3 regions of the Sorangium sp. So ce362 genome follow, and region 1 is predicted to be linked to each of the others. Evidence: riboswitches for the same ligand, from Rfam matches in the RefSeq annotation. Region 1 holds a riboswitch; each other region holds the start of a gene.

Evidence for each region. Region 1 has a riboswitch for cobalamin ahead of WMF17_RS20110 (ribonucleoside-diphosphate reductase subunit alpha). Riboswitches for the same ligand answer to the same signal wherever they lie in the genome.
Region 2: another riboswitch for cobalamin. It lies ahead of WMF17_RS05625 (TonB-dependent receptor); the one in region 1 lies ahead of WMF17_RS20110 (ribonucleoside-diphosphate reductase subunit alpha).
Region 3: another riboswitch for cobalamin. It lies ahead of WMF17_RS01590 (energy-coupling factor ABC transporter permease); the one in region 1 lies ahead of WMF17_RS20110 (ribonucleoside-diphosphate reductase subunit alpha).

The regions. Positions count from the first base shown of each region.
Region 1 covers NZ_CP150332.1:5,175,187-5,180,222, reverse strand. The annotation lists gene WMF17_RS20115 (ribonucleotide-diphosphate reductase subunit beta) at 1-751, opposite strand, end outside; gene WMF17_RS20110 (ribonucleoside-diphosphate reductase subunit alpha) at 748-3,240, opposite strand; cobalamin riboswitch at 3,498-3,705, opposite strand; gene WMF17_RS20105 (hypothetical protein) at 3,843-4,826, opposite strand; gene WMF17_RS20100 (hypothetical protein) at 4,895-5,036, opposite strand, start outside.
Region 2 covers NZ_CP150332.1:1,417,393-1,422,428, reverse strand. The annotation lists gene WMF17_RS05630 (ATP-binding protein) at 1-387, opposite strand, end outside; gene WMF17_RS05625 (TonB-dependent receptor) at 410-2,545, opposite strand; cobalamin riboswitch at 2,779-2,986, opposite strand; gene typA (translational GTPase TypA) at 3,186-5,024, shown strand.
Region 3 covers NZ_CP150332.1:395,426-400,461, reverse strand. The annotation lists gene WMF17_RS01595 (enoyl-CoA hydratase/isomerase family protein) at 1-704, shown strand, start outside; cobalamin riboswitch at 1,636-1,840, shown strand; gene WMF17_RS01590 (energy-coupling factor ABC transporter permease) at 1,918-2,652, shown strand; gene WMF17_RS01585 (hypothetical protein) at 2,649-3,017, shown strand; gene WMF17_RS01580 (CbiQ family ECF transporter T component) at 3,007-3,756, shown strand; gene WMF17_RS01575 (energy-coupling factor ABC transporter ATP-binding protein) at 3,753-4,580, shown strand; gene WMF17_RS01570 (CbiX/SirB N-terminal domain-containing protein) at 4,556-5,036, shown strand, end outside.

The DNA.
Region 1 (5,036 bases):
CATCCATCATGTCGGCGATCGACCGCGAGAGGCCGGCGTCGAAGAGGTCGGGCTCCTCGCGCCGCACCGTGCTCACGACCTCGAACGCGAAGCGCATGTGCGCGCTCTCGTCGCGGAAGACCCAGCTCGTCCCCGCGGCGAGCCCGTGGAGCAGGCCGCGCGAGCGCAGGAAGTACACGTACGCGAACGCGCCGAAGAAGAAGAGCCCCTCGACGCACGCGGCGAAGCAGATGACGTTGAGGAGGAACTGCCGCCTCGCGGCGCGCGAGTCCAGCCGCCCGAGCGACTCGATGGAATCGATCCATCGCATGCAGAAATCGGCCTTCGCCCGGATCGATGGGATGCTCTCGACGGCCGCGAAGGCGCGGTGACGGTCCTCCGGATCGGGGATGTACGTGTCGAGGAGCGTCAGGTAGAACTGGACGTGCAACGCCTCTTCATAGAGCTGCCGCGACAGGTACATCCGCGCCTCCGGGGCGTTGATGTGCCTGTACAGGTTGAGCACGAGGTTGTTCGCCACGATGGAGTCACCCGTGGCGAAGAACGCGACGAGGCGCTGGACGAGGTGCCGCTCCGCGCCGGTCATCTTCCGCAGGTCGCCCACGTCCGTCGAGAAGTCGACCTCCTCCACGGTCCACGTGTTCCTGATGGCGGCGCGGTACATCTCGAAGAAGACCGGATAGGCCATCGGGCGCAGGGTGAGGCAGTGGCCCGAATCCAGGAGGCGCGCGGGGCGGCTCAGGCGGCTCATTGGCAGGCCTCGCACGCTTCGGGGTTCTCGAGCGCGCACGCCACGTCCGCGGCCGCCTTCGCCGCGGGCACCCACCCGCGCTCGGGGTGCGGCTCGGCGCCGCCCCCGGGCGTCCGGTCCGGCGCCGCGTCCACGGTGGCCTTGGTGATGCGCGTCGCGGGGCGCGATCGCAGGTAGTAGGTCGTCTTGAGGCCCTTCTTCCATGCGTGGAAGTACATGCTCGACAGCTGACCGATGGTGGGGGTCTCGACGAAGAGGTTCAGCGACTGGCTCTGATCGATGAAGGCGCCGCGATCCGCGGCCATGTCGATGAGCGAGCGCATCGGGATCTCCCACGCCGTCCGGTACACGGCGCGGACCTCCTCCGGCAGCTCGTCGAGGCCCTGGGCCGAGCCCTCCGCGAGCTTGAGCCGCGCGCGCACGGCGTCGTTCCAGGCGCCGTGCCGCTTGAGCTCCGCGACCAGGTAGCGGTTCATCTGCAGGAAATCCCCCGAGAGCGTCTCGCGCTTGAAGAGGTTCGACACCTGCGGCTCGATGCACTCGCAGCAGCCCGCGATCGACGCGATCGTCGCGGTCGGCGCGATGGCGACGAGCAGCGAGTTCCGCAGCCCCTCGGCGCGGACGCGGGCGCGGAGCGCCTCCCAGCGCGCCGTGTCCTCCGGGACGGAGTCCCACGCGTCGAACTGGAGCTCTCCGCGCGCGGCGCGCGTCTCGTCGAACGACGGGTGGGGCCCCTTCTCGGCCGCGAGGTCCGCGGACGTCGAGAGCGCGTGATAGTACACCTCCTCCGAGATCCGCCGCGAGAGGTCGCGCGCGGCCGGGGCGTCGAAGGGCAGACGCATCTGGAAGAACACGTCTTGCAGCCCCATCAGCCCGAGCCCCACCGGCCGCCAGCGGAGGTTCGAGCGCTGGGTCGAGGCGATGGGATAGTAGTTGAGGTCGATGACGCGGTCGAGCTGGCGGATCGCGCTCTGCACCGTACGCGCGAGCTTCTCGAGGTCGAACGCGACCGCGCCGTCTTCCCGCAGGGCCGTGTGGCGCGCGAGGTTGATCGAGCCCAGGTTGCAGACGGCCGACTCCTCCTTCGAGGTCACCTCCAGGATCTCGGTGCACAGGTTCGAGAGGTGGACGGTGCGGCCCGGCAGCGCCGTCTGGTTGCACGCGCGGTTCGACTTGTCCTTGAACGTCATCCAGCCGTTGCCGGTCTGCGCGAGCGTGCGCATCATCCGCGCGTAGAGCTCGCGCGCCTTCATCGTCTTCCTGGCGAGGCCCGCCGCCTCGGCCTCGGCATAACGGCGCTCGAACTCGTCTCCGTAGAGATCGGGCAGATCGCGCACGTCCTTGGGATCGAACAGGCTCCATTCGCCGTCGGCCTCGACCCGCTTCATGAAGAGGTCCGGCACCCAGCTCGCGAGGTTCAGGTTGTGCGTGCGCGCGGCCTCGTCGCCCGTGTTGTCGCGCAGCGCGAGGAACTCCTCGACGTCGGCGTGCCACGGCTCGAGGTAGACGCAGCAGGCGCCCTTGCGCTTGCCGCCCTGGTTCACGGCCGCCACCGACGCGTCGAGCGTCTTGAGCCACGGCACGATGCCGCTGGAGTGCCCGTTGGTGCTCTCGATGAGCGAGCCGCGCGACCGCACGCGGTGGTAGGCGAGCCCGATGCCGCCCGAGAACTTCGAGAGCATCGCGACGTCGGTGTAGCGCTGGTAGATGGTCTCGAGGTGGTCCTCCGGCGAGTCGAGCAAGAAGCAGCTCGAGAGCTGCTCGTGGCCCGTGCCCGCGTTGAACATCGTGGGCGAGCTCGGGAGGTAGTCGAGCGACGAGAAGAGCCGGTAGAGCTCGATGGCCTGCGCCGCCGTCTCGGACAGCGCGCACGCGATGCGCAGGAAGAACTGCTGCGGCGTCTCGACGACGAGGCGCGTCTCGGGGTGCTTGAGCAGATAGCGATCGTAGAGGGTCCGCAGGCCGAAGTACTCGAGCTCGTTGTCCCGCCCCGGCTCGATGGCGTCGTTCAGCTTGCGGGCGTTCTGCGCCACGAAGCCGTGGAGTCGCTCGTTGATGAGGCCGAGCCGCCGCCCGACGGCGATGGACTGCGAGAAGGCGTGGATCTCCTGGTTGCGGACCTCCTTGTCGATATAGGTGGCGAGCAGGCGCGCCGCGAGCTTCGCGTACTGGGGCTCATCGGCGATGAGCGAGGCCGCCGTCTGGATGGAGAGCTGATCGAGCTCGCGCGTCGTCGCGCCGTCGTAGAGGCCGCTGATGGTCTTTGTCGCGACGCGGAGCGCGTCCACGTCGGACAGGCCGGCGCAAGAGCGGCTCACGGCCCGGACGATCTTGTTGACGTCGACAGGCTCGCTCGATCCGTTCCTCTTCTTCACCCGCATCGTCGTGTGTGGGAGTGCGTCCTCGGCGCCGCGGGTGCTCGTGTGGGGCGTGTGGAGCGCGCGCAACGGCGCCGCGCCGTTGCTCCTCATCGACGTATCGCTCAGCATGGCAATCCTCCTCGTCGTGCTTCGTTCGGAGCGGTCCCGGACCGCTCGCGTCGATGCCGCGAGAGCGAAGAAGCCAGCCGATGCGCACGGGGCGCGTGCTCTTCAGGAGAGAGCCTTCGGACCGACCGCTCGCCCCCGCGGGCGAAAGGAAGACGACGCGGGAGGGGGTCGGAACCGGGACAAGCGCGAGAGTCGGCGCCAGCTCGGACCTACCGCCCTCCCACGAGGCTTCCAGGTCAAACCGGCGCGGGATGTCTCCCCGACGCAGGATGTTGGCAGGTCTTCGGACTTGCGAGCGCTCCGGCTCTCGCCGGGTTCCTACGGTCCACCGCTTCCCAGCCCGGAGGCCAGTGCTCGTCGTGGAGATCGTTCTCGCTTACCGCTGCGGGGCAGCCCCGGATTCGCACCGGGTTCCCTTTTGAGCCCCGGACCGAAGCCCGAGGCACCAACACGAGGCACTACATATTGTGGTGCGGGCCTCCGGTCAAGCGAGATGTTGGGGGTGGACCGGCATTTCCCCGTTCTGCTTTCCTTACTGCTTCCTGGTTCCTTGGCGTCATTGCGGTTCGCTTCCCGGCCGACTTCCCGCAGCAGAGGTAAAGCTAGGGGCAGGACGCGTTTACGATCGCCACGGCGTCGAGATCGAAGATGCCCGTTGCGCCGGTCAAGTCCGGCCGATCGGTGATCCGCACGTAGCGCGCGAAGCTGAGCTCGAGATCGGCGAGGTCGAATGCATCGCCGCCCGCGACCTCGGGGTCGGTCGGATCGATGGAGCTCGTGTCGGGGTTCGCGAGCACGGGGTGCCAGCCGGCGCAGGAGCCGTAGGGGGCCGCCGTGGCCGTGCACGGGAAGGCTATCCAGTCGACGCCGTTCTGGCTCACCTCCACGGTCGCGAGCTCGGCGAACACGGTGGTCGGGCCCGTCTGGAACGCGTTCTCGAAGACGATGAAGTCCGGTCCTGGCCTGTCGAGGATGAGATTGCCCGAGAAGCCGAAGGTGACGGTGCCGCCGTTGCCGAGAGACACCACGTCGGTCGAGCCAGCGCAGCAACCCCCGCCCTTGGGAGGACCGAAGGCGATGCCCGGGAATCTGTCCTGCCCATAGGTCTGGCCCGGCCCGAAGAGGTGGCTTACCACCTCGGAGGCGAACACCGTTTCCGCGCCCGTGCAGCCCTCGCCGCCGCCGCCGCCGCCGCCGCCAGCGCCGCCGCCGCCAGCGCCGCCGTCACCAGCGCCGCCGTCACCAGCGCCGCCCGCCCCGCCTGTACCCCCTGCGCCGCCGGTGGCGTGCTCTCCGCCAGTGCCGCCGTCGCCCCCGGCACCCCCAGCGCCGCCGTCGCCCCCAGCGCCGCCCGAGCCGCCGGTGCTCGTCGCGCCGCCCGCGCCGCTCCCGGCGTCGCTCGACGACGTGGTTGCCCCGCCGCCCGATCCGGTGGCCCCTCCCTGACCGGCCGCGCCGCCGAATCCCTGCGCGGCCGTTCCTCCCATTCCCCCGGACCCGCTCCCGGACGGCGAGTCCTCCGAGGAACAGGCGATGATCGTGAGAACCGACAGAAGCACGCTCGCGCGCGCGATGCGAAACACCATGAGACCTCCGAGGGCGGGCGCGCGACGCGTCGGAACGCGCCCGACGCGTCGCGCGGCCCGCGTGCTGATCAGTAGAACGGCGCCGACGTACCGTAGCGCGCGGAATGGATGTTATAATCGGTGCTGTTGATGCTCCCATCCCCGTTGAAGTCGGCGTGCTGGTTGTATCCGGAGTTGCCCAGCTGGGTGTTCCACGCCGCCATCAGGATG
Region 2 (5,036 bases), 3.8 Mb from region 1:
CGAGGGGGGCGTCGCGTGGCCGATCCCGAGCGGACCCGGCCAGGAGGAGGGCGCGGTGGGGGCGCCCCGGAAGGCGAGCGGCGAGACCGCGAGCGGCCACGAGAGGGTGCGGATCGCCGCGGCGATGGCGAAGCCGCGGTCGCCGCGGCGGACGAGCACGCCCGAGAGCGCGGCCGAGAGGGCCATCGAGGCGAGCAGGAGGATCGCCGGCCACGGCGTGGTGAGGGCCGCGGGGACGACGGCGGAGAGGAACAGCAGGGCCGAGAACAGCTCCCAGCCGGTCGCGACGAGCTCCGCGCGGGCGCGCGGCGCGCGCGGGGCGCGGAGCTGGGAGGGCGGCGGGGGGCTCACGGGGAGGGCGGCATGGAAGCGCAGGGCGCGCGCCATCGCAACGGCGCGCGCCTTGGGGCTACTGCCAATGAAGCGTCGCCCGCCCGATCGCCGTGAAGGGCCACCCCGGCGAGTAGTGGATCCCGGTGACCGCAGCCGGCTCGTACGGCAGCCGCGAGTCGCTCGCGAACTGGACCTCGCGCCACGTCGTGTCGAGGAGGTTCTGGATGTCCACGGCCGCCTCGACGTTCCTCCACCGGAGCCCCGCGTTCGCGTCGACGACCGTGAACCCCTCGGCGGTGAGCGACTCGTCCTCGGTCGCGGGCCGCGCGCCGATCGCCTTGACCCGCAGCGCGGCGAACGGCGTGAACGCGCCGAACGTCGGGCGGACGCCGACCCCCGCGGTCAGCGTCCGGGTCGGCGCGAGGGCGACCGCGCTCGCGTTGCCGGCGTTCACGCGGAAGCGCGCGCGGGTGAAGGTCGCGTCCACGTCGGCGAAGAGCCAGCTCCCGAGCCGGTAACGCGCGCCGATCTCGACCCCGTAGCGCCGCGTCTGCCCCGACGCCTCGGTCACGCCGGCGTCGCCGCTCCAGACCAGCTCGGAGTCGAGATCGAGCAGGAACCCGGCCGCGCTCAGCGAGAGGCCGCGCACGGGCGCGACCCGCGCGCCGACCTCGTAGCCCATCGCGGGGGTGATCAGCGTCGCCGCCCCCTGGGCCAGCACCACGCCCCGGGCGTCGTTCGAGTGGAAGCCGCGCCCGTAGTGGGCGAAGAGATCGACCCCGTCGATCGGCGAGACGATCGCCGTGAGCTTCGGGAGGAGCTGCATCTGCCCCTGGACGCCGCTCGACCTGTTCCCGGTCGCCTGGAGGTCCTCGCGCAGATCGTCCACGTTGACGTCGATCCACTGCCCGCGCGCGCCGAGCACGAGGCGGAGCCAGCGCCGGAGCCGGGCGTCCTGCTCGACGTAGACGCCGATCTGGCCCTCGTCGATGTGGGTCCGGTCCCTCTCCTCGAGCCGCTCGCGCGCCTGGTCGTGGTGGAGCGACTTGTCGATCCCGTCCGCGCGGAGCTGCGCGCCGAGCGAGGTCGTGAACCTCGCCCCCCCGAGCTCGAACTGCTTGCGGAACCGGAGATCGGCGCCTGCGACGGTGCGGTCGTCGTTCTGCTCGATCTGGTCGCCGTGGTCGGGGTCCTCGCTGAAGAACGTGAAGTTCGAGTACAGCGTGAAGCGATAGCTGAGGAGGTAGGCCATCGCGCTCAGGTCGGCGTCCCGCCACGCGGTCGAGAGGGAGACGGACCCCATGTGCCGCGCGGTCGACCCGCCCTCGGTCGGATCGACCGCGCCGAAATGATCGATGCACGGCTGTCCGAAGGCGGAGGGCGGCGGGTTCAGGCCGCCCTGCTCGCCCTCGCCGCACACGGCGCGCGCCGGGATCTGGCCGGAGCCGGACCAGGTCGACCCGTAGGACATCCAGGTCATCTGGACCTTCCCGGTGCCGCCGAGGTCGTGCGTCGCCCTCAGGAACACGTTGAAGCGCTCGAGCTGCTCCGGATTGAGGAACGGCCCGTCGTTCCGGTAGACCTCCGCCGCGGTCACCGCGCGCCAGCCGTCGCCGAGATCCGGCGAGGCGATCACGAGGCCGCGCAGGATGCCGTACTGCCCCACGCTGAGCTGCGCGGTGCTCTCGTCGAGCTTCTCGGCGAAGCGGAGGTTGACGGCGCCCGCCGTGCCGAAATCGCCGATGCTCGCGTAATAAGGCCCCTTGTAGCCGTCGAGCCCTGTCACGAGCTCCGGGATCATGAAATAGAGGTCGGTGAAGCCGTGCCCGTGGCCGTGGCTGACCAGGTTGACGGGCACCCCGTCGACGAAGAAGGCGACGTCGGTCCCGTGGTCCGCGTCGAAGCCGCGCAGGAAGTACTGGTTCGCCTTGCCGCCGCCGGCGTGCTGCACGGCGAAGAGCCCGGGGACCGCCTCGAGGATGTCGCCCGGCCGGAGCCTCGGCCTGAGCTCGAGCTCGCGGTACCCGACCGAGACGCGCGATGCGGCCTCGCTTCCCGGCTTCTCCGCCTGCACCGTGACCTCGAGCGCGCCCCCGTCCGCGGGCGCCTCGGCGCGCGCCGGCCGCGCGGCGGCCAGCAAGAGGGCCAGTGCGGCCATCCGACCGAGCGGATGGCGGTGTGCGTGGCCGATCGTGACCGTCTCGCGGAGCATTCATGTCCTCCTTCGCTGCAATCGCGCGGAGCGGCGGCGGGCCGCTCGTGTCGAGCTCCGCGGGGAGGAAAAGGCGAATCCGGCGCGATGCGCTGGACCGACCTCTCGCCCCCACGGGCGACCGAAAGGCATCGCGGGGGGCGGTTCGGGATCCGGGACGTGCGCAGAGATGCACCGGCTCGGACCTAACCGCCTCCCTCGAGGCTCCCAGGTCGAACCGGCATCGGATGTCTCCCCGTCGCCGGGCGCTGGCAGGTCTTCGGGCTCGCGAGCGCTCCGGCCGGGCCGGCTTCCTACTGTCCACCGCTTCCCAGCCCTCGCGGGCCAGTGCTTGTCGTGGGAGGTCGTTCTCGCTTACCGCTGCGGGGCAGCCCCGGAATTTCACCGGGTTCCCTATTCAGCCTGGACAGGCGCCCAGGCACCAGCGCGGTCGCACCCTAAGGTGGCGCCCCTCCGGCTGTCAATCGTTCCCGCTCACCTCGCCCGCTCCGCTCGCAGCGCTCGCGCCGCTCGCGCCGCTCGCGTGAGGCCTGCTCGACCCCTGCGCGACGTCCGGCGTGCGGGCCGAACGTTCGAGCTCTAGCGAGGATGGGCTCGCTCCTTCGTGGAGCGCGTGCTACACGGCCGCCGCTGTACATATATGCCGCGTAACGACCTCCGCAACATCGCCATCGTCGCCCACGTCGACCACGGGAAGACGACCCTCGTCGATCACATGCTCCGCCAGTCGGGCGCCTTCCGGGAAAACGAGGTCGTGGCCGAGCGGGTCATGGACTCGAACGACCTCGAGCGGGAGCGCGGCATCACGATCCTCGCGAAGAACACGAGCATCCGGTACCGCGGGGTCAAGATCAACATCGTCGACACGCCCGGCCACTCCGACTTCGGCGGCGAGGTCGAGCGCACGCTGATGATGGCCGACGGGGCGCTGCTCCTCGTCGACGCCGCCGAGGGCCCGCTGCCGCAGACGCGGTTCGTGCTCTCGAAGTGCCTCCAGCGCGGCTTCCCGATCATCGTCGTCATCAACAAGATCGACCGGAGCGACGCGCGCGCCCACGAGGTGCTCTCCGAGGTGTTCGACCTCTTCTGCGATCTCGAGGCGAGCGACGGGCAGATGGACTTCGCGACGCTCTACGCGGTCGCGAAGTTCGGCCAGGCCAAGCGCGAGCTCGAGGACGAGGCCACGGACCTCGTGCCGCTCTTCGAGACCATCCTCGAGCGGGTCCCCGGCCCCTCCGGCGACCCCGACGGGCCGCTCCAGGTCATCGTCAGCAACACGACCCACGACGACTACGTGGGCCGGCTCGCGGTCGGCCGCGTGGTCCGGGGCACCGCCCGGTCCGGCGTCGACGTCGCGCTCCTCGGCGAGGACGGGCAGTCGCGCGGCTACGTGAAGATGCTCTACGCCTACGAGGGGCTGAAGCGGGTCGCTGTCGAGAGCGCCGTCGCGGGCGAGGTGATCGCCATCGCGGGGATCGATGCGGTCACGATCGGCGACACGATCGCGGATCTGGCGCGCCCCGAGGCGCTGCCGCGGATCGTGGTCGAGGAGCCGACGATCAAGATGAAGATCGGCGTGAACACGTCGACGTTCGCCGGCAAGAGCAAGCAGTCGAAGTACCTGACGAGCCGTCACCTGAAGGAGCGGCTCGAGCGCGAGGCGATGAAGAACCTCGCGATCCGGGTGGAGCCGACCGAGGTGCCCGACACGTTCGTGGTGCTCGGCCGCGGCGAGCTCCAGCTCGCGATCCTGGTGGAGACGATGCGGCGCGAGGGGTACGAGATGCAGCTCTCGAACCCCGAGGTCGTGACGCGCGAGATCAACGGCGAGGTGATGGAGCCGGTCGAGCTCGTGGTCGTGGACGCGCCGGACACCTACGTCGGCATCGTGACCGAGCGCCTCAGCGGCCGACGCGGCCGGATGGTGAAGATGACGAACCCCGGCTTCGGGCGCGCGCGCCTCGAGTTCCGGGTGCCGTCGCGCGGGCTCATCGGCTTCCGTGGCGAGTTCCTGACGGCGACGCGCGGGACGGGCCTGCTCAACACGATGTTCGACGGCTGGGCGCCCTGGGGCGGCCCGATGATGCGCCGCCCGACAGGCGCCATCGTCGCCGATCGCGTCGGCGTGGCGACCCCGTACGCGCTGCACCACCTCCAGCCGCGCGGGATGTTCTTCATCGTCCCCGGCGTCGAGGTCTACGAGGGGATGATCATCGGCGAGCACAACCGGCCGAACGACACCGACGTCAACGTGATCAAGGAGAAGAAGCTGTCGAACGTGCGCAACCACGGCAAGGACGAGAACGTCCTCCTGGCCAGCCCGCGGCTGCTCACGATCGAGACGGCGATGGAGTGGATCGACGGCGACGAGCTCGTCGAGGTCACGCCCGACGCGGTGCGCGTCCGCAAGAAGGTGCTCGCGTGCAACCGCCGGGAGCGCCGCGAGGACGCGATCGAGCAGTCGCAGGCGGTGGAGTGATCGGCCGGGGGC
Region 3 (5,036 bases), 4.8 Mb from region 1:
ACCCCGCCGTCCTCGGCGAGCTCACCGCGGCCTTCCGCGATCTGCTCGCGCCCGCCGAGGGCGACGAGATCCGCGCGGCGGTGCTGACCGGCGCCGGCAAGGCGTTCGTCGCCGGCGCCGATATCGCCGAGATGGCCGCCATGAACAGCATCGCCGCGAAGCGGTTCGCCGACGCAGGCCACCGCCTCGGCGACCTCATCGAGACCGCCCCGTTCCCCGTGATCGCCGCGGTCAACGGCTTCGCGCTGGGCGGCGGCTGCGAGCTCGCCCTCGCCTGCGACTTCATCTACGCCGCGGAGGGCGCCAAGCTCGGCCAGCCCGAGGTGAACCTGGGCGTCATCCCAGGGTTCGGCGGCACCCAGCGGCTGCTGCGACGGGTCGGGCCCGGACGCGCACGCGAGCTCATCTACTCAGGCGATATGATCACCGCCGAGCAGGCGCTCTCGATCGGGCTCGTCAACGCCGTCTTCCCGGCGACCGAGCTCCTCGCGCGCGCCCGCGACACCGCCCTCAAGATCGCCTCGCGCGGGCCGCTCGCCGTCGCCGCCGCCAAGCGCGTCATCCTGCGCGGCGAGAGCCTCGATCTCGCCGCCGCCAACGAGCTGGAAGCCCAGGCCTTCGCCGCGCTCTTCGGCAGCGACGACCAGCAGCTCGGAATGAAAGCTTTCCTGGCGAAATCACAGGCCGCGTTCACCGGAAAGTGAGCCTCCGAGCCGCACGCCGGAGGACAAAAAAATACCGCGCATCATGCTGGAGGGGGGCCAGACATGACCGCGGCAGGGGGACCGCGGCGGCGTGGTGGACGTCCGTCGCGGTGCTCAAGAAAACCCGCACGCGCTCCGGGCCGGGGGGGGAAACCGCGCCGGTGCGCATGCGGTGATCAGAGTGTGGCACCCAAGGGCAGGTTGTCGATAACAAAGTGCAACGTATGCACGCAGGTGAGCGGATTGCGCCCGGCACGAGGACAGCCAGACGACCGCACAGCGCAGACGCCGCCCATTCCGGCGAATGCGCGTTCGAGCCGGGCATACCCGTGCACGGCAGACAGCCTCCGGCGGAGTCCATTTTCGCGTTCTCGGAAAGGAGTACACGAGAACCCGCCGGCCCCTCACGGCAGGCGCCGCGACGAAGGGAGCCAGGCACGGAACACCTGCTCATAAGTAAAGAGCCAGGACGAACAAGGCACACTGCCGCGAGAAAACCACCGGAGCGTGCGCCGCGCGCACGAGGCGCGCACGCGCCGAGAGGGCCCAGAACCTGCGCCGCGCGCATGGGGCGGCGCACGCCCCGACAGGACGCCGGGGTAAGCAGCGACCCTGAGGCGAGCAAGTAAAGAGACTTTAACTACCGAAGCACAAGGCTTGCAGCATTTTCGAGAAAGCTTTGCCTCGTGCGTCTCGGTCAATTTCTCCTTCTCCTTCCCGTCCTCGCCTCCGATTCCACCATTGCACAGGGCGCGATCCCGTATGGCGCCGCCGGTCGGCTCGACAGGGCGGCGCCAACAGCGCACGGCACGCCGCGGCAGCGCCAGGACCGCCCGCTCGCCGCGCCGCGCTGCGCCGCGAGACGAGCGCCCCCGCGATCGCGACGCGACGTCCTTGACGCCGAGCGCGAAACGGGGCTACCGAGATCCATCTGACAATCTACGCCTCGGGTGCCCTCAGGGCATAACAGGGAAGCCGGTGCGAAACCGGCGCGGTACCGCCACCGTGAGTGGGGAGCTGCCTCCGAAGACCACTGGGCCTCATGAACAGGCCTGGGAAGGTGGACGCAGCGCTGGGAGCTCGAACAGCTCCCTGAACCCATGAGCCGGGAGACCTACCCGAGCCCCCCACGAGGTGCAGCTTGCGCACGTCTTCGTGGCGTTCGGGTGCGGATCTCACCCGGAGCGCCGAAATCGGTCCCCACGGCCGTGCCGTGTCCATCGCCTGCGTGTTCCTGGCGACGCTCCTCGCGGCCCGGCCCGCGGCCGCCATGCACCTCGCGGAAGGCGTCCTGCCGCTCGGCTGGTGCGCGGTCTGGAACGCGATCGCCCTGCCCTTCGTGGCGATCGCCCTCCATCTGCTCCGGCAGCGCACCCGGCAGGACGTCTTCTACAAGCCGTTCGTCGGCCTCGTCGCCGCCGCCGTCTTCGCGATCTCGTGCATGCCCGTGCCGGTGCCGACCGCCGGGACCTGCTCCCACCCGTGCGGCACCGGGCTCGCCGCGGTGCTCATCGGCCCCTGGATGGCCGTCCTCGTCACCGTTGTGGCGCTCCTCATCCAGGCCCTCTTCCTCGCGCACGGCGGGCTCACCACGCTCGGCGCCGACGTCGCGTCCATGGGCATCGCGGGCGCGTTCACCGGGTTCCTCGCCTTCCGGCTCGCGCAGCGCTGCGGCGCGAGCCTCTGGGTCGCGGGGTTCCTGGCCGGCGTGACCTCGGACTGGGCCACGTACGCGACCACGGCGCTCGAGCTCGCGCTCGGGCTCGCGGGCGAAGGGTCGGTGACGTCCATGTTCACCGGCGTCGCCCTCGCCTTCGTCCCCACCCAGCTGCCGCTCGGCCTCCTCGAGGGCGCCATGACCGCGGGGGCGCTCGTCTTCCTGCGCGCCCGGCGGCCCGACATCCTGGAGCGGCTCCGGGTCGTCCCGCTCGCCGCGGGGGCGTCGTGACACGGCGGGTCGCGCAGCGCGCGCAGCCCGCGTTCGCACGGCGCGCGCGCGCTGCGGCGCTCCGGCTCACCGCCGCGCTCCCGGCCGCCGCCGCGCTCGGGCTCGTCGCGTGCGGCAACGCCTCCTGGGACGGGGTCGACGAGGCCGTGATCCGCCGCGTCGCCGAGGACGCGGGGCGCCACGACACGGGGCCGCTGTTCGCGGGCTTCGAGGGCGATCTCCTGCTCTTCGCGTTCCTCTGGGCGGGGCTCCTCTCCGGCTTCGCCCTGGGCTACTTCTCGCGCGTGCTCTTCGTCGAGCGCGCCGGTCAGCCCGCCGGCGATCCCGGCGGCAAGCCCGGCGTTGAAGGCCTCCGTGCGGACTGACCTCCCCGCGCGGCTCCGCGACGTGGATCCCCGGCTCCGCCTCGGGGCCGCCGTGACCGCGTGCTGCGTCGCCGCGGGCGCGCGCTCGCCCTTCACGCCGGCCGCGCTGCTCGTCGTCGCGTGCGCTGCCCTCCGCCTCCAGGGCGTGACGGCGGGCGCCGTCCTCCGCGCGTTCGCGCCCGCCGCGTGGCTCGGGGGGCTCGCGGCCGCGCTCGCGCTCGCGCTCACCCCGGGGGAGCCGCTCCTCGCGGGCGCGCCGTTCCCGCTCGACGCCCTCACGCGCGAGGGGGCCGACCGCGCCGCGGCCATCGCCGCGCGCGTCCTCGCGGCGGCCGCGGTGCTCCGGTGGCTCGCCAGCGCCGCCGCGCCCGCCGAGATCGAGTCGGCGCTCGCCGGGCTCGGCGCGCCCGCGGCCCTCGTCGAGCTGCTCGCGCTCGCGCGGCGCTTCGCCGGCGTGCTCCAGCGCGCGGCCGACGGCGCGTGGAGCGCCGCCGCGCTCCGCGGCGGGTTCGCGCACCCGCGCGCCGCCGCGCGCTCGGCCGGCGCCGTCGCGGGCGTCGTGGCGCTCCGGACCCTGGAGCGCTCCGAGCACGCCGCCCTCGCGATGCAGCTCCGCGGCTACAAGGGAGAGCTCCCCGTCGCCGACCGCCGGGCGAGCGCGCCCGCCGCGAACCTCGCGTTCGCCGCCGCCGCCCTCGCGGCGCTCGGGCTCAGCGTCGCCGCCGGGGAGGCGGGATGAGCGCCATCGCCCTGCGCGCCCCCCGGATCGGCTACCGCGGCGCCGAGCCCGCGCTGCGCGACGTGCGCCTCGACGTCGCCGAGGGCGAGTCCGTGGCGGTGCTCGGTGGCAACGGCGCCGGCAAGACCGCGCTGCTCCGGACGCTCGTCGGGCTCCTCCCTGCGCCCGGCGGCAGCGTCGAGATCTCGGGCCGCCGCGTGGGCTCGCCCTCGGACGCCGTGGCCGCGGGCGCCGCGCTCGTGCTCCAGGACCCGGACGACCAGCTGCTCGGCGCGACGCTCCTCGACGACGTCCTGTTCGGCCCGAGGAACCTCGGCCTGCCCGCGCCCGAGGCGCGGCGCCGCGCCGAGGCGGCGCTCTCCGCCGTGCAGATCGCGCACCTCGAGGGCCGCGCGATCGAGGCGCTGAGCTTCGGGGAGCGCAAGCGCGCGTGCATCGCCGGGATGCTGGCGATGCGGCCGCGCGTGCTCTTGCTCGACGAGCCGACCGCGGGCCTCGACCCGGAGGGCGAGCTCTCCCTCTGCCGGACGCTGCGCGCCCTCGCCGAGCAGCAGGGGACCACGCTGGTCGCCGCGACGCACGCGGTCGATCTCGTGCCGCTCTTCGCGACGCGGGCGATCCTGCTCGGCGACGGACAGGTCCTCGCGGACGGGCCGCCGCGCGAGGTGTTCGCGCGCGGGGAGCTCCTCGCGCGGGCGCGGCTCAGGCGGCCCTGGGTCGCGGAGCTCTGGACCCGGATGAGCCCGTCCCCCCTGCGGGGCCACGCGGGCCTTCCGCTCACCCTGGAGGAGGCGCTCGCATGCATGACGACGGGCTCCTGCTGATCGGCCACGGCAGCCGCGACGCCGCGTCGAACGCCGAGTTCGAGGCGCTCGTGGCCGACTACCGCGCCTCGCGGCCCGGGATCGTCGTGCAGCACGGCTACATCGAGCTCGCGACGCCCTATCTCGCCGACGCGCTCGCGGCGCTCGCGGCGCGGGTGTCCCGGGTGGCGGTCGTGCCGCTCTTCCTGTTCGCGGCGGGTCACGTGAAGAACGACATCCCGCTTTCGCTCGAGCAGGCGCGGGCCGCGCACCCGGGCGTGCGCTTCTCGGCGGCGCGGCACCTCGGCGTGCACCCGGCGCTCGCGGAGCTCGCGTTCGAGCGCGCCGCGTCCGTGCTGCCGGACGACCCGGCGGCGCGGGCCCGGACGGCGCTCGTCGTGGTGGGGCGCGGGGCCAGCGACCCGGACGCGAACGGCGATTTCTGCAAGATGGCGCGCCTCATCGGCGAGGGCCGCG